3 regions of the Pseudomonas sp. NyZ201 genome follow, and region 1 is predicted to be linked to each of the others. Evidence: riboswitches for the same ligand, from Rfam matches in the RefSeq annotation. Region 1 holds a riboswitch; each other region holds the start of a gene.

Region 1 (5,366 bases):
ACAGGCTGGTACGCGGCAGTTGCCGTGGTTCGTCCCAGGGGTAATCGCGCCCCAGCCAGGAACTGGCGAGGCAGTTGAACAGGTTCAGGGCATTGGCCTTGCCGCCCTGGCGCAGGAAGTGCCAGAGGCGCTCGGCCTGCTCGGCTGCGACGTTGCCCAGGCTGCTCAGCTCCGGGTCCGGGCGATCGTCACCCGGGACCAGGATGAGCTTCACGCCACGGGTCGCCAGTTCGACAAGCTGCTCGACGCCATAGCGCCAATAGCCGATGCCGCCGTGCAGCGACACCAGGATCACCCTGGCGTGGCGCAACACCTGGTCGACGTAGAGGTCGACCGAGGCGTGGTTCTGTACCTGCATGGGGTTGGCCAGGCGCAGGCTGGGGTAATCCTCCGGCAGCTCGCGGGCGGCTTCCGCCAGCAACGCCAGGTGCGAATCACCGCTGCAGAGAATCACCAGTTCGGCCGGGGTCTGGCCGAGGTCGGCAATGCTGTCGTCCGGCACGAAGCCGCCGGGCTGGGTCCGCAGCAGGTGCATGGATCAGGCGCCCAGGGCCGCGCGCAGCCGCGCTTCGAGGGCCGAGGCATCGAGGTCCTGGCCAATCAGCACCAGGCGGGTGATGCGCGCTTCGTCGCTGCGCCAGGCGCGGTCGAAATGCTTGTCGAAACGGCTGCCCACGCCCTGGATCAGCAGGCGCATCGGCTTGCCCGGAATCGCCGCGAAGCCCTTGACGCGCAGGATGCCGGTCTCGCTGACCAGTTGGGTCAAGGCGTCGAGCAGTAGGCTTTCGTCGGCTTCCGGCAGGTCGAGGGAGATGGAGTCGAAGGCGTCGTGGTCGTGATCGTCGTGGTCATCGTCGCCGTCATGGTGCGAATCATGGTGGGTGCGGCGGCCGTCGATATGGGCCTCGGACTCGGCCCCCAGGCCCAGCAGCACGTCCAGCGGCAGCACGCCCTTGCTCGCTTCGACCACCTTGACCGCGGGCGGCAGCTCTTCCTCGACCTCGGTACGCACGGCGGCCAGGGCTTCAGGGGCGATCTGGTCGCACTTGTTGAGAATCACCAGGTCGGCGCTGGCCAGTTGGTCGGCGAACAGCTCGTGCAGTGGCGATTCGTGGTCCAGGTTCGGGTCAAGCTTGCGCTGGGCATCGACCTGGTCGGGGAAGGCGGCGAAGGTGCCGGCGGCCACGGCCGGGCTGTCGACCACGGTGATCACCGCATCGACGGTGCAGGCATTGCGGATTTCCGGCCACTGGAACGCCTGGACCAGCGGTTTGGGCAAGGCAAGGCCGCTGGTTTCGATGAGGATCTGGTCCAGGTCGCCACGGCGCGCCACCAGCTCGCGCATCACCGGGAAGAACTCTTCCTGCACCGTGCAGCACAGGCAGCCGTTGGCCAGTTCGTAGACGCGGCCGTTGGCCTCTTCCTCGGTGCAACCGATGCTGCATTGCTTGAGGATTTCGCCATCGATGCCCAGCTCGCCGAACTCGTTGACGATCACCGCGATACGGCGGCCATTGGCGTTGTCGAGCATATGGCGCAGCAAGGTGGTCTTGCCCGAGCCGAGGAAGCCGGTGACGATGGTAACGGGAAGTTTGGCCAGTGTTTTCATGTCGGATGCCCTTGGCAGCATGGCGGGCATGGGGACGGAGGCCAGGCACCGTGCGGTCTGGACGCGTTCGCCACCGGATCACCCCGCCCGGTTAATGTGGAATCTGGTCGAGGCAGGTCTCCTGGCTTGCATTGTGTCCTCGGGACGCCATCGACGCCTTCCCGCCTTATATAACCGGCAGTGGCAATGGTCGGTGGGCTCAACGCCTACAGTTGCGGGGGCAGCCGCGGCTTCGGCACCGCGTTCCCGTCTTAGCTCCGACCCGTGTCGGAGAACCTCGAACCGGCAAGGCTACGCAGTGCCCGGAGGGCGGTCAACCGCTGTATTGACGGATGTCAACGCGCGTGATTTCCTAACGCAATTCGTTTGGGTGCCTTTTTATTGCAAAAGGTGAAACGGGAAACCGGTGCGCGGTGGTCTTCAAGACCGTGGCAAGTCCGGTGCTGCCCCCGCAACGGTAATCGAGGAAAACGTCTGATCCACTGTGCCAGCAGTCCGGCATGGGAAGGAGACGCCCAGGCCCATGGCCCCTTGAAAGCCCGGAGACCGGCCCACGACCGATTTGACCAAACCCGCGGTGGGCGGGCGACGTTGCACTCCTGGACTTCCATGCCCCGGAGTTCTTCGCGCTTGCCTGTTGCCACGACAACTGCAAAAGGAAAGCGCCATGCCCGTCACCACCACCGCCAGTCACGCCAGCACTACCTCCACCACCCTCAGCCAACGCGTCGTCGCTGCCGTCAGCGCCTCGGTACTGGGCCTGTGCCTGGTCTATTTCGCCGGCTTCTCGCATATCGAAGCGGTGCACAACGCCGCCCACGATACCCGCCACAGCGCCGCCTTCCCTTGCCACTGAGGTCGCATCATGTTCACTCGCATTGCCCGTACCGCGGGCTTTACCGGGCTGCTCGCGGCCTTGCTGCTGACCGTGCTGCAAAGCTTCTGGGTCGCGCCGCTGATTCTCCAGGCGGAAACCTACGAGGGCTCTGCACCGGCTGCCGCCCATGAGCACGAGCATGCCGACGCCGCCGCTGGCGAAAGCCATCACCACGACGCCGAAGCCTGGTCGCCGGAAGATGGCTGGCAGCGCGTGCTGTCCACCACCGGCGGCAACCTGGTGGTCGCGGTAGGCTTCGCCTTGTTGCTGGCGGGCATGTACACCCTGCGCAGTCCACGCAGCATCGGTGCCGGCGCGCTTTGGGGCCTGGGCGGGTTCGCCGTGTTCTGCCTGGCGCCGAACCTCGGCCTGCCACCGGAACTGCCCGGCACTGCGGCCGCAGACCTGGCCCAGCGCCAGTTCTGGTGGGTTGGCACCGCCGCTGCCACCGCTGTCGGCCTGGCACTGATGGTGTTTGCCGGCAACTGGGTGCTGAAAATCGCCGGTCTGATTCTGCTGGCAATTCCCCATGTGATCGGCGCGCCGCAGCCGGAAGTGCATGAAAGCCTGGCGCCGGAAGCCCTGGAATCGCAGTTCATTGTCGCTTCGTTGCTGACCAATGCCGGTTTCTGGCTGGCCCTGGGCCTGATCAGCGCCTGGCTGTACCGGCGGCAGTCCGCCTGATGGCCGTCCCGCCCGGCGTAGCGTCGCTGTACGCCGGGCTGGGTTGCCGGCGTGGCGCTCCGGCCAGCGAACTGGCCGGGTTGCTGCGCGATGTCATGCAGTCGCGCAACCTGCCTTTCGCCGCGCTGGTTGGTCTTGCCAGCATCGATCTCAAGCGCCAGGAACCCGGCCTGCTGCAACTGGCTGCCGATCTCGGCCTGCCCCTGCACTTCTTCAGTGCCGTGCAACTCGCTGCCTATACCCCGCGCCTTAGCCATCGTTCGGCCATTGCCTTTCAGCACAGCGGCTGTTATGGCGTGGCGGAAAGCAGCGCCCTGGCCCTGGCCGAACAACTGGGCGGCGGGCTGGCCGCACTGCGCGTCGAACGCATCGTGCGCGACGATATGACCCTGGCATTGGCCTGGCTCCCTGCTTCTGGCGGATAATCCGTCATTCCGTTTTCCAGAGACTTCCCATGACCGTCTATTTCATCGGCGCCGGCCCTGGCGATCCGGAGCTGATCACCGTCAAGGGCCAGCGCCTGATCCGCCGGTGCCCGGTCATCATCTATGCCGGCTCGCTGGTGCCCGCCGCTGTGCTCGACGGGCATAACGCCGAGACCCTGATCAACAGTGCAGAACTGCACCTGCAACAGATCATCGAGGCGATTGCCGCCGCCCATGCCAAGGGTCAGGATGTCGCCCGGGTGCACAGCGGCGACCCCAGCCTGTATGGCGCCATCGGCGAGCAGATCCGCCACCTGCGCGAGCTGGGGATTCCCTACGAGATCATCCCCGGGGTCACGGCCACGGCGGCCAGCGCCGCCCTGCTCGGCTGCGAACTGACCCTGCCGGACATCGCCCAGAGCGTGATCCTCACCCGCTTCGCCGATTCCTCGCCGATGCCCGAAGGCGAAGCCCTCGCCAGCCTGGCCAGCCACAAGACGACCATGGCGATTCACCTGGGGGTGCGCCATCTGCCGAAGATCGTCGAGGAACTGCGCCCGCATTACGGCGGCGACTGCCCGATCGCCGTGGTCCACCGCGCGACGTGGCCGGACCAGGACTGGGTGCTGGGGACGCTGGACGATATCGTCGCACTGACGGCGGTCAAGGGCTTCCGGCGTACCGCGCTGATCCTGGTGGGTCGTGTTCTGGCCAGCGACAGTTTCCGCGAATCGGCGTTGTACCGTGCCGGGCATGCCCACCTGTACCGGCCCTGAGGCCCCTTGCACTGCCGTTGGCGGGCCTGCACTCTACGGCAACCACCACCCGAGAAAGGATTGCCCCGATGCTGGAACTTCGTCCTTGCTGCGAATGCTGCGCCACACCACTGCCGGGCGACAGTCGCGACGCGATGATCTGTTCGTTCGAATGCACTTACTGCCGTAGCTGTGCAGGCGACCAATTGAAGGGCAAATGCCCGAATTGTGGGGGTGAATTGCAGCCGCGGCCGGCGCGGGTCGGCGAGAAGCTGGTGAAGAATCCGGCGACGACGGTGCGGACGGTGAAGGCCCAGGGTTGTTCTGCACACTGAATCCCGTGCAAGCGACGCGGACCTTGTGGGAGCGGGTTCACCCGCGATTGCAGTAGTAAATTCACTATCGCAATCGCGGGTGAACCCGCTCCCACAAGGTCTGCGTCGTTGCCTCTAGCGGTTCAATGCGCCTGCATCTTGCTCTTGATGAACCCAGCCACCCAGGTCAACACCGCGCCACCGGCACCACCGCCGATCACGCTGCTGATGATGGCCGGGATATCCAGGGTTCCTGCCGCTCCGGCCTCGGCCAGGGTTTGATCGCCAGTCAGGTGGGCCAGCACCTGCCCCAGCAGCACCCCGCCGATTGCACCTGCTACGGAGTTCAGGGTCGGCCCCATCCCCTCCTTGCTCAACCCTGCCACGTTGCCGCCAATCACACCGCTGAAGATCTGGATGATCAGAGTGATTAAGTCCATCGCAATAGCCCTCTTAGCGTCTGTAAGGACACCTCGCGTGCGGGCTACTGCGGATACGGCACTACCAACGGGCATCGAGGCGTCGATGTCCGACCGACGACGGCAAGCTGTGGCGGATAACCGACAGTATATGTAGGACTTTTTACTTGCGCGAATCGGCGTCAGGGCTTGACGTTTTTCAGTTCGTTCAGCAAGCCCAGCAACGCCTGCAATTTTTCATCGCCGAACTGTTCAAGGATGCGCTGGTAGTTGCGCTCCATAT
Region 2 (5,366 bases), 800 kb from region 1:
GAGTTCGGACCGCACCGATCATCACCAGTGGCCATGTGCCGTAGCCCCGAAACGTTTGGATTGAGTACCGATTTGACCCTCACTGGGGAACCAAAGGCAAAATACCCAGCACGGATCAAGCCGCATCCTGAAGGTTCAACCAGCTTGCGCCACACACCTTTGGGGCACATGCTCTTTTTCAAGAGCAGCGCGTGCCGCACGACCCGCCTCCCGGAAGGATGAATCGATGACCACAGCCGACATGAGCACCGAAGCCGAAAAGATTCACGCCGAGATCGCCAAGCTCATGGCCGAAACAGTCAAGCTGAGCGCTGAGACCGGCAAGCTCGCCGCCGAAAGCGCGAAACTTGCGGCAGAGTCGCGCAAGCTTACACGCGAGACTTTCTGGTACCCGCTGGCCATCGCTTCAGCCCTGGTGGGATCGGTGGCAGCAATCACCGCGCTTACAGTCAAATATCTGTTTACCTGACCCCGGGGCCACCATGGAGCATTACACACCGCCGTCATCGGCAGAATTAGCTCGCCTCAAAGAAAACCTCGGCTTGACCAGCGATGAAATGGCCAGGCTGACCGAATGATCTCGAACCCGCCCCACACGCCTCCGCCCCAAAAAAAGAAAAAGGCGCCTGGTTATTCACCAGGCGCCTTTCAAAATATGGGGTGGACGAAGGGAATCGAACCCTCGACCACAGGAATCACAATCCTGCGCTCTACCAACTGAGCTACGCCCACCATAGCTGTACGCGCTTCTCAGCGCGGTGTTGCCGGCATTCCCGCTTCAACGTGCGACGGGAAAAGCTTGAATGGTGCGGACGAAGAGACTCGAACTCTTACAGCTTGCGCCGCTGGAACCTAAATCCAGTGTGTCTACCAATTTCACCACGTCCGCGTGAAGCATTTAAAGCAAAGGCGCCAGACTTTCATCAGGCGCCTTCTGGAATATGGGGTGGACGAAGGGAATCGAACCCTCGACCACAGGAATCACAATCCTGCGCTCTACCAACTGAGCTACGCCCACCATATTGCATGCTGCTTTTACTTGTGCCAAAGCTGCCTTTGATTGGCGCACCCGGCAGGACTCGAACCTGCGACCATCCGCTTAGAAGGCGGATGCTCTATCCAGCTGAGCTACGGGCGCACATTTAATCTGCTTTCGCTTGCGATTACAAATTAACTTTCGGCCGTACCGAACAAGCCAAAATCCGCTTATTCTGCCCGACCTTGCTAACCAGTGCTAGGCCCTGCCCGACAAGTGAGGCGCATCTTATAGACGCACTGAAATAGCGTCAACAGATTTCTCAAAAAAATTCATTTTATTGAAGGGCTTAGGCTATTTGCCGGACCAAGCGCCTTTGCCCTGCGCGCGGCTCATGAGAGAATGCGCGCTCTTTTTTTCTCTCGATGGTTAATCACCCGTCATGACTGCACAACTTATCGACGGCAAGGCGATCGCCGCCAGCCTGCGCCAGCAGATCGCCCAACGTGTCGTTGAACGTCGCCAGCAAGGGCTGCGCACCCCCGGCCTGGCGGTGATCCTGGTTGGCACCGACCCGGCTTCCCAAGTCTACGTTTCGCACAAGCGCAAGGACTGCGAGGAAGTCGGCTTCATCTCGCAAGCCTTCGACCTGCCCAGCAGCACCAGCCAGCAGGAACTGACCGACCTGATCGATCGCCTCAACGACGACGCGAACATCGACGGCATCCTCCTGCAACTGCCGTTGCCGGCCCACCTCGACGCCTCCCTGCTGCTGGAGCGCATCCGCCCGGACAAGGACGTCGACGGTTTCCACCCCTACAACATCGGCCGCCTGGCCCAGCGCATTCCGCTGCTCCGCCCGTGCACCCCGAAAGGCATCATGACCCTGCTGCAAAGCACCGGGCAGGACCTCTACGGCATGAACGCCGTGGTTGTCGGCGCTTCCAACATCGTCGGTCGCCCGATGGCCATGGAACTGCTGCTGGCCGGCTGCACCGTCACCGTTACCCATCGCTTCACCAAGGACCTCGCCGGCCACGTCGGCCGTGCCGACCTGGTGGTGGTGGCTGCCGGCAAGCCGGGCTTGGTCAAGGGTGAATGGATCAAGGAAGGCGCCATCGTCATCGACGTCGGCATCAATCGCCAGGAAGATGGCAAGCTGGTCGGCGACGTGGTCTACGAGACCGCCCTGCCCCGCGCCGGCTGGATCACTCCGGTGCCGGGCGGCGTGGGCCCGATGACCCGCGCCTGCCTGCTGGAAAACACCCTGTACGCCGCGGAAGAACTGCACAAGTAACCTGCCCGCGCGAATGAAAACGGCACCCCGCGCGGTGCCGTTTTTTATGCCCGGGCGAAAAGCGCAGGTTGACGAACGGTCATCCCGATGGTCAGATGCCGCCCGTTTCAGGTGTCTGCCGCCGCCGCGCGGCAGGTGAAACGGGAAGCCGGTGCGTCCTTGAGGACAAGTCCGGCGCTGCCCCCGCAACGGTAAGCGAGTGAAGCATTCAACAGGCCACTGTGCAGACGCATGGGAAGGCGAAGCGCTTCGATACCCGCAAGCCCGGAGACCGGCCTGGAGCATCACGACTGAAGAACGGATGCGTCAGTCATTTGGCAAACCTGCGGTGGGCGGGCACGAGCCGGTAGACTGGCGCGCGCTCGCCAGCTCCCTCCTGTGCGCTTCCCGAAAAGTCCTTTTCGAGAAGTCAATGAATACACGGTACATCCCCCTGATCGGCTGCCTGCTCGGCGGCAACGGCGGCGCCCTTGCGACGACGCTGGAACTCGATCGGCAAATCGTCTCGGCACCTGCGGTGGAATCCGACACCATCGCGCAGATGGCCCGCTATGGCAGCAAGATCGAAGTGGTGGAGCGCGAGCAGATCGAACGCGCCGGCCCCAGCGCCGATATCACCCGCGTCCTGCAGATGTTCGTCCCCGGCCTGTATGTTGCGCCCAAGCAGGGGCCTTTCGACTACGGCACCTATTCGCTGCTGGGCGGGCGCAACGACGACACCCTGATCATGCTCGACGGTGTGCGCCTGAACAATCGCCTCTACGGCGGCATCTACATCGATACCCTGCCCGCCGCGGCCATCGAACGCATCGAGGTGCTCAAGGGCGGCCAGAGCCTGTTGTTCGGCACTCAGGCGGTGTCCGGAGTGATCAATATCGTTACGCGCAATGCGCGGTCCCGGGAGGCCTCGGGCCAAGTCAACCTGGGCGTGGACAGCTTCGCCGGACGCAATGGCGATGCCCGTATCGAGCGAATCTTCAGCAACGGCTTCGGCGACCTTGGCCTGCTGGCCTATGTCAGCCACAACATTTCCGAGGGCTACCAGCCCTACCGCAGCAGCGCCATCAGCGCAACGGTCAGCGACCGCAAGCGCAGCTACGAGGTCAACACCTTCGGGGCCAAGGCCACCCAGGGTTTCGGCGACGACAGCCGCCTGGAACTGTTCTATCAGTACAGCGCGGCCAGCCTCGACTTCCTGCGCCCCGATGCCAACCGCAACACCACCAACGACCGTGTCCAGCAGATCGCCACGGCCACCTTCCAGCAGCATCTGAACGAGCACTTCAGCTACTTCGTCAAAGGCCACATGAACGACTGGGACACCCGCTACAACCGGGTCTACAACACCAGCGTCGGCGGCATCGAAGTGAAGAACCACAACGACTACTGGGGCTTCAGCGACTGGGGCGTGCAGGCCGAGGGAGAAGCCGTGCTGCCCGGCGGCCACACCCTGGTGTTCGGCAGCGACAACCAGTGGTTCAAGGGCAAGGACGATGTCTTGAAGATCGACCAGAACCAGGCCGAGGCCCACGCCCTCTATCTGCAACTGCGCCCCGAGATTGCCGCCCTGCCCGACTGGCATCCCAGCATCGGTGTGCGCCGCGAGCACCTGAGCGGTGGCGACAGCGCCACCGTGGGCATGTTCACCTCGCTGTACGACCTGACCGACAACCTCAAGCTGCGCGGCCAGTTCGGCTCGGCCTACAAGTTGCCCAACGCCGAGCAGTTGTACGTCAACGAGCCCGGCGACGAGATGGGCAACCCCAACCTCAAGCCGGAGAAAAGCCGCAACGCCGAACTGGGCCTGGACTACAGCAACCTGCTCGACGGCCAGCCATGGAGTGTCAGCGCTACGCTGTTCCATCGGCGCATCGAGGACCTGATCACTCTCGTCGATACCCAATGGGTCAACGGCGACGGCGAAATCACCGTGCGCGGCTTCGAGCTCGACGGCAAGGTGCAGCTCGACGATCGCTGGCAGCTGCAGGCGGACATGACGCGCAACCTGAGCGAATCGCGTAACGGCGCCACCATCAACAACATCCCCGGGTTCTTCGCCCGCAGCCGGGTCGGCTACGAGTCCGCCGACCGTATGTGGGGCGCCGGTGCGGCGATCCGCTATATCGGCAGCGTGGAAAGCCCGCGGGGGATCGACTACGGGCACTACAGCGTGGTGGATGCCGACGCTTATCGGTATCTCGATCTCCAGCGCCAGCATCGCCTGGCCCTGTTGCTGGAGAACCTGCTGGACCGGGACTACACCACCAGCATGGACAGCGGGTCGCGTCGGGTGGGGAACCTGGGAAGGCCGTTTACGGCTGAAGCGCGGTACACCTACAGCTTCTGATTTTGTGCTGTGACTGATGGCCTCATCGCTGCGGTGCGGCGGTCCGACAAGCCAGCTCCCACAGGTACTGCACAGGTCTCAAACTTTGTGCTGAACCTGTGGGAGCTGGCTTGCCAGCGATGCTTTACCAAGGAAACACCATGAACGAACAGGACATACCCACCCACCCCGACTGGTCGCATATCCCCGAACATGCCCGCCACGTCATGCTCTGCACCGGCCCGCGCTGTACCCTGCGCGGGGCGCTGAAGGTGTGGAAGACGGTACGCAACGAGCTGCTCGCCGCCGACCGGATCGAGACGAAAAACGGCGTGCTGCTGACCCGTACCCATTGCCAGTTCCCCTGCAACCTCGGGCCTATCGCCACGGTCTATCCGGACCGTTGCTGGTACCGCATCGCCAGCCACGAGGACGCCCGGCGCTTTGCCCGCGAGCATCTGGTCGGCGGGCAACCGGTCAAGGACCTGCTGCTCGAGCGAGGTACCCAATGAAACACAGCCTCTGGCTCGCCCTGCTGCTGGGCACCAGCGCCCAGGCCCTCGACTACCGCAACTGCGGCGAAGACTGGGCCCTGCGCCAGTCACCGCCCCAGCGCATCCTCGCCCTCAACCAGCACGCAGCCGACATGGTCCTGGCCCTGGAAGCCGGTCCGGCCCTGGCGGCGGTGAGCTATATAGATGACGACGCCAGCGCCCTGGCCGCCAATCACTATCGCGGCGTGCCGCTGTTGTCGCACAAATATCCCT
Region 3 (5,366 bases), 1.9 Mb from region 1:
ACCCGTAGGAAGGGCGTACGCGGACCTTGTGGGAGCGGGTTCACCCGCGATGCGGTGGTGAATTCACCGACGTCATCGCGGGTGAACCCGCTCCTACAAGGTCCGCGTACGCCCGTTAGTTCGTCCTGCTCACCCGCCACACCACATTCCCCACATCATCCGCCACCAGCACTCCACCCCTCTGGTCAGTGACCACGCCCACGGGCCTGCCCATGGCCTTGCCCTCTTCGTTCAAGAAGCCCGTCAGCAGGTCCACCGGTTTACCCGCAGGTTTGCCTTCGCTATTGAACGGCACGAAAAGAACCTTGTAGCCACTGTGCGGCTTGCGGTTCCACGAGCCATGCTGGCCGATGAACGCACCCTGGTCGAACGGCGGCGGCAGTGCCCCGGCCTCGGCGAAGGCCAGGCCCAGCGAGGCGGTATGGGGGCCGACCGCATAGTCGGGGGCGATGGCCTTGGCCACCAGGTTGGGATCCTGCGGGTCTACCCGCACATCCACGTGCTGGCCGTAATAGCTGTAGGGCCAGCCATAGAAGGCTCCATCCTGCACCGAGGTGATGTAGTCCGGTACCAGGTCACTGCCGATCTCGTCGCGTTCGTTCACGGCGGTCCATAGCTGTCCGCTGTGCGGCTCCCAGGCCAGGCCGTTGGGGTTGCGCAGGCCGGAAGCGAAGATCCGGTGCTGGCCGGTGGCCGGGTCCACTTCCCAGATCGCCGCACGTCCTTCTTCCTTGTCCATGCCGTTCTCGGCCACGTTGCTGTTGGAGCCGACGGTGACGTAGAGCTTGCTGCCGTCCTTGCTGGCGATCACGTTCTTGGTCCAGTGGTGGTTCAGCGGCCCGCCCGGCAACTCGGTGACCGGCTCGCCGGTGCCATTCAGCGAGGTGGCGCCCTCCTGGTACTTGAAGCGCAGCAGGCGGTCGGTATCGGCAACGTACAGGTCATTGCCGACCAGGGCCATGCCGAAGGGTGAATTGAGATCCTTGAGGAATACCGTGCGGGTTTCCGCCACGCCATCCTTGTCAGCATCGCGCAGCAGGGTGATGCGGTTGGCGCTGGGCACCCCGGCGCCGGCCTTGGCCATGACCTTCTTCATCACCCAGCCGCGGATGCCCTTGCTGTCCTCGGGCTTCTCCGGCGCGTTGGTTTCCGCCACCAGTACGTCGCCGTTGGGCAGGACATACAGCCAGCGCGGATGGTCCAGGCCATCGGCGAACGCGGCCACCCGCGTGCCCTGGGCCGCCTTGGGCGTGCTGCCGTCGGGCCAGCCCACCGCCGGGGCGATGTTCACCGTGGGGATCAGGGTCTTGTTCGGCTCCGGCAATTGCGGCGAAGGGCCGCTGCCATCCGTGACCTGGAGGCGGGCGGATTCGCCGCAGGCGGTCAGGCCGGTGGTGATGGCCAGCAGGATGGCGAGGCGCAGGGTGGGCATGGTCTGACTCCTTGGGAAGATCCTAAGAAGTCAGAGATTGAATCATGCAGGGAGGTTCAATTACCGGGGACCGCTCCAAGGCAGCCCAAAGTATTTCAGGCCTGCTTCAGGAGCAGCGCCACTCCCGGATAGTACTGCCCCACCTCGTCATGCAACTTGCGATACCCATACGGAAAACACCAGGCAATCGCACAGGCGGTGTGCTTTTGCAGATCGTCCACCAGGTCCTGCAACTCCTCCGGGCTGGCATGCTGCCCCAGCTTGCTCGGGCTGACGAACAGTGCCGCGATCTTCAACTGGCTCGGATAGGCGATGGCCTTGGCCTGCGTGGCCGTCTCCTGCAGCGCCCCGTCCAGGTCCAGGCGTCCGACCCTGGGCCAGCGCTGCTGGGCGTGCAGGTAGGCGGATTCATCCTTGCTGGCGATCAGCAGGTCGCAGTGCGCGGCGCGGTCGCCGTCATCCCGCTGTTTCTTGCTCTGGTAACCCTGCAAGGTCACCAGCTCGGCCTGCCAGAGCGCCGCCGAAAACAGCCCCAGGTTGCCTTGCATCCCTTGCCAGTACGGACCTTCGTTGTCGCCCAGGGTCTGGTTGAAACGTTCGATGCATTCGCCCCAGCGTTCAAGTGCCGGACGCAGGAACTCCAGGCGAGGATTATTGATGATCAGGCCTTGCATGCTGCTCTCCTTGGTCATTGTTGTACGAGCTACAGCTACAGCGAAAAATCATGGCAATGTGATATCACTGGCTTGGAGTGTGGCACAACGTGAAAGTTGCGCCGTTGGTCGCAATGTGATGGGTGTCTCCAATTGACGCTCCGGGCCCAACCCTCTAACCTTCGCGACGTGTTTCAGGTGCCCCGTGACTGCAAGGTCGACCGGGTGAAACAGGGAAGCCGGTGCGACTCCGGCGCTGCCCCCGCAACGGTAAATCGAGTCAAGACCGCGCATGGCCACTGGGTGTTCGAACCCGGGAAGGCGCCCGGTCAGGATCGCCCGGCGATCCGCTCGTGAGCCCGGAGACCGGCCTGCAAACAGTCAACGGCACCACGGCGGGTGGTGCGCGGTTCTCCGGGCCCTTGCGCCCGGTGCCAGCGCGTCCCTCCGTGCCCCCATCCCCTCAGCTGTCGCCGCTTGGCGTCAGTGGCCCGCGGAGACCCCCGATGAGCGAATCCCCCGAACGTGACCAACGCCACCTGGCGCGCATGCAGCGCAAGAAGGCGGTGATCGACGAGCGTATCGCCAATGCCCCCAACGAATGCGGCCTGCTGCTGGTGCTCAGTGGCAACGGCAAGGGCAAGAGCAGCTCGGCCTTCGGCATGCTCGCCCGGGCCATGGGCCACGGAATGCAATGCGGCGTGGTGCAGTTCATCAAGGGGCGCAATGCCACCGGCGAGGAACTGTTCTTCCGGCGCTTTCCCGAGCAGGTGCGCTATCACGTCATGGGTGAGGGGTTCACCTGGGAAACCCAGGACCGCCAGCGCGATATCGCCGCTGCCGAGGCTGCCTGGGAAGTGTCCCGACAACTGTTGCGCGACCCGCAGATCGGTTTCGTCGTGCTCGATGAACTGAATATCGCCCTCAAGCACGGCTACCTCGACCTCGACAGCGTGCTCGCCGACCTCCAGGCCCGCCCGCCGATGCAGCATGTGATCGTTACTGGTCGCGGCGCCAAGGACGAAATGATCGAGCTGGCCGATACGGTCACCGAGATGGGCATGGTCAAGCACGCGTTCCAGGCCGGCATCCGCGCGCAGAAGGGCGTCGAACTATGAGCGACACCCGGCATTGCCCGGCGGTGCTGATCGCCGCGCCGGCTTCCGGCCAGGGCAAGACCACCGTCACTGCCGCCCTGGCCCGCTTGCATCGCAACCAGGGGCGCAAGGTCCGCGTGTTCAAGTGCGGCCCGGACTTTCTCGACCCGATGATCCTCGAACGGGCCAGCGGTGCCCCGGTGTACCAGCTCGACCTGTGGATGGTCGGTGCCGAGGAAAGCCGGCGCCTGCTCTGGGAAGCGGCGGGCGAGGCCGACCTGATCCTGATCGAAGGGGTGATGGGGTTGTTCGACGGCACGCCGTCCAGCGCCGACCTCGCCCGTCACTTCGGCGTGCCGGTACTGGCGGTGATCGACGGTACCGCCATGGCCCAGACCTTCGGCGCCCTGGCACTGGGCCTGGCCCGTTATCAGCCCGACCTGCCCTTTGCCGGCGTGCTCGCCAACCGGGTTGGCTCGCTGCGCCATGCACAACTGCTCGAAGGCAGCCTGACCGAAGGCTTGCGCTGGTACGGCGGCCTGTCCCGGGAAACCGGGATCGAGTTGCCGAGTCGCCACCTCGGCCTGGTCCAGGCCAGCGAACTGACCGACCTCGACCTGCGCCTCGACGCTGCTGCCAAGGCCCTGGGTGATAGTTGCCAGTCCTCCTTGCCGCCGCCCGTGGCCTTCGAGCAGCCCGCTCCCCGGCCTATCGAGCCCATGCTGGAAGGCGTGCGCATCGCCGTGGCTCGTGACGAAGCCTTTGCCTTCACCTATGGCGCCAGCCTCGACCTGCTGCGGGAGATGGGCGCCGAGCTGCGCTTCTTCTCGCCGATCCATGATGGCGAACTGCCGGACGCCGAAAGCCTGTACCTGCCGGGCGGCTATCCGGAGTTGCATCACCATGCCCTGGCCGCCAACGCACCGATGCTGGCGGCGATCCGTGCCCATCACCAGGCCGGCAAGCCGCTGCTGGCCGAATGCGGTGGCATGCTTTACCTGCTCGAAGCCCTGACCGATGTCGCCGGCGAACGGGCCGAACTGGCCGGCCTCCTGCCGGGCGAGGCGAACATGCAGAAGCGCCTTGCCGCCCTGGCATTGCAGAGCGTGGAATTGCCGGAAGGCACGCTGCGCGGCCATACCTATCACCATTCCCTGACCAGCACCGCACTGGAGCCCATCGCCCGGGGCCAGAGCCCCAATGGCGGGCGCGGCGCGGAAGCGGTGTACCGTATCGGCCGGCTGACGGCCTCCTACGTGCACTTCTACTTTCCGTCCAACCCCGCTGCGCTGGCGGTGCTGCTGGCGCCATGAACGAGCACGCCTACAGCGAGGCCGAGCGAGCGGCCATCTACCGGGCCATTGGCGAACGTCGCGATATGCGTCATTTCAGTGGTGGCGAGGTGGCGCCGGAGCTCCTTGCGCGCCTGCTCGAGGCGGCGCACCAGGCACCCAGCGTCGGCCTGATGCAGCCCTGGCGTTTTATCCGCATCACCCAGCGCGCGTTGCGCCAGCGTATCCAGGCCCTGGTCGAGGACGAGCGCCTGCGCACCGCCGAGGCCCTCGGCCAGCGCTCCGACGAGTTCATGCAACTCAAGGTGGAAGGCATCAACGATTGCGCCGAACTGCTGGTGGCGGCGCTGATGGACAAGCGCGAGGCACATATCTTTGGCCGCCGCACCCTGCCGGAGATGGACCTGGCCTCGCTGTCCTGCGCGATCCAGAATCTCTGGCTGGCCGCCCGCGCCGAAGGCCTGGGCATGGGCTGGGTGTCGCTGTTCGATCCGCAGGCCCTGGCCGACCTGCTGCACATGCCCGCCGGGGCCAAGCCCCTGGCGATACTCTGCCTCGGCCCGGTCCATGAGTTCTATCCGGCGCCTATGCTCGCGCTGGAAGGCTGGACCACGCCCCGGCCGCTGGCCGACATGCTGTTTGAAAACCAATGGGGAGAAGCCGAATGAGTGTGGCCTTGCTGACCGTGGCCGGGGTGGCGCTGGATGCGCTGCTGGGCGAGCCGCGGCGCTGGCATCCGCTGGTGGCCTTCGGCCGTTTCGCCGGGCGCCTGGAACAACGCTTCAATTCCGGCGGGCGCGGCTGGCGCAGTCATGGCGTCACGGCCTGGTTCCTTGCGGTGATTCCGTTGACCCTGCTGGCGACCGCGTTGTCCTGGTTGCCTTATATCGGC

Evidence for each region. Region 1 has a riboswitch for cobalamin ahead of cobW (cobalamin biosynthesis protein CobW). Riboswitches for the same ligand answer to the same signal wherever they lie in the genome.
Region 2: another riboswitch for cobalamin. It lies ahead of ACPFMA_RS18730 (TonB-dependent receptor plug domain-containing protein); the one in region 1 lies ahead of cobW (cobalamin biosynthesis protein CobW).
Region 3: another riboswitch for cobalamin. It lies ahead of cobO (cob(I)yrinic acid a,c-diamide adenosyltransferase); the one in region 1 lies ahead of cobW (cobalamin biosynthesis protein CobW).

The regions. Positions count from the first base shown of each region.
Region 1 covers NZ_CP187557.1:3,414,580-3,419,945, forward strand. The annotation lists gene cobN (cobaltochelatase subunit CobN) at 1-535, opposite strand, end outside; gene cobW (cobalamin biosynthesis protein CobW) at 539-1,609, opposite strand; cobalamin riboswitch at 1,704-1,904, opposite strand; cobalamin riboswitch at 1,961-2,179, shown strand; gene ACPFMA_RS15155 (CbtB domain-containing protein) at 2,277-2,465, shown strand; gene ACPFMA_RS15160 (CbtA family protein) at 2,475-3,170, shown strand; gene ACPFMA_RS15165 (cobalamin biosynthesis protein) at 3,170-3,595, shown strand; gene cobM (precorrin-4 C(11)-methyltransferase) at 3,625-4,371, shown strand; gene ACPFMA_RS15175 (DUF1272 domain-containing protein) at 4,440-4,685, shown strand; gene ACPFMA_RS15180 (hypothetical protein) at 4,808-5,104, opposite strand; gene hpaR (homoprotocatechuate degradation operon regulator HpaR) at 5,266-5,366, opposite strand, start outside.
Region 2 covers NZ_CP187557.1:4,218,203-4,223,568, forward strand. The annotation lists gene ACPFMA_RS18700 (hypothetical protein) at 227-469, shown strand; tRNA gene ACPFMA_RS18705 (tRNA-His) at 657-732, opposite strand; tRNA gene ACPFMA_RS18710 (tRNA-Leu) at 805-889, opposite strand; tRNA gene ACPFMA_RS18715 (tRNA-His) at 943-1,018, opposite strand; tRNA gene ACPFMA_RS18720 (tRNA-Arg) at 1,062-1,138, opposite strand; gene folD (bifunctional methylenetetrahydrofolate dehydrogenase/methenyltetrahydrofolate cyclohydrolase FolD) at 1,419-2,273, shown strand; cobalamin riboswitch at 2,366-2,567, shown strand; gene ACPFMA_RS18730 (TonB-dependent receptor plug domain-containing protein) at 2,686-4,620, shown strand; gene ACPFMA_RS18735 ((2Fe-2S) ferredoxin domain-containing protein) at 4,761-5,111, shown strand; gene ACPFMA_RS18740 (ABC transporter substrate-binding protein) at 5,108-5,366, shown strand, end outside.
Region 3 covers NZ_CP187557.1:1,512,122-1,517,487, forward strand. The annotation lists gene ACPFMA_RS06970 (NlpC/P60 family protein) at 1-8, shown strand, start outside; gene ACPFMA_RS06975 (PQQ-dependent sugar dehydrogenase) at 116-1,432, opposite strand; gene ACPFMA_RS06980 (hypothetical protein) at 1,528-2,106, opposite strand; cobalamin riboswitch at 2,265-2,474, shown strand; gene cobO (cob(I)yrinic acid a,c-diamide adenosyltransferase) at 2,592-3,203, shown strand; gene ACPFMA_RS06990 (cobyrinate a,c-diamide synthase) at 3,200-4,495, shown strand; gene bluB (5,6-dimethylbenzimidazole synthase) at 4,492-5,142, shown strand; gene cbiB (adenosylcobinamide-phosphate synthase CbiB) at 5,139-5,366, shown strand, end outside.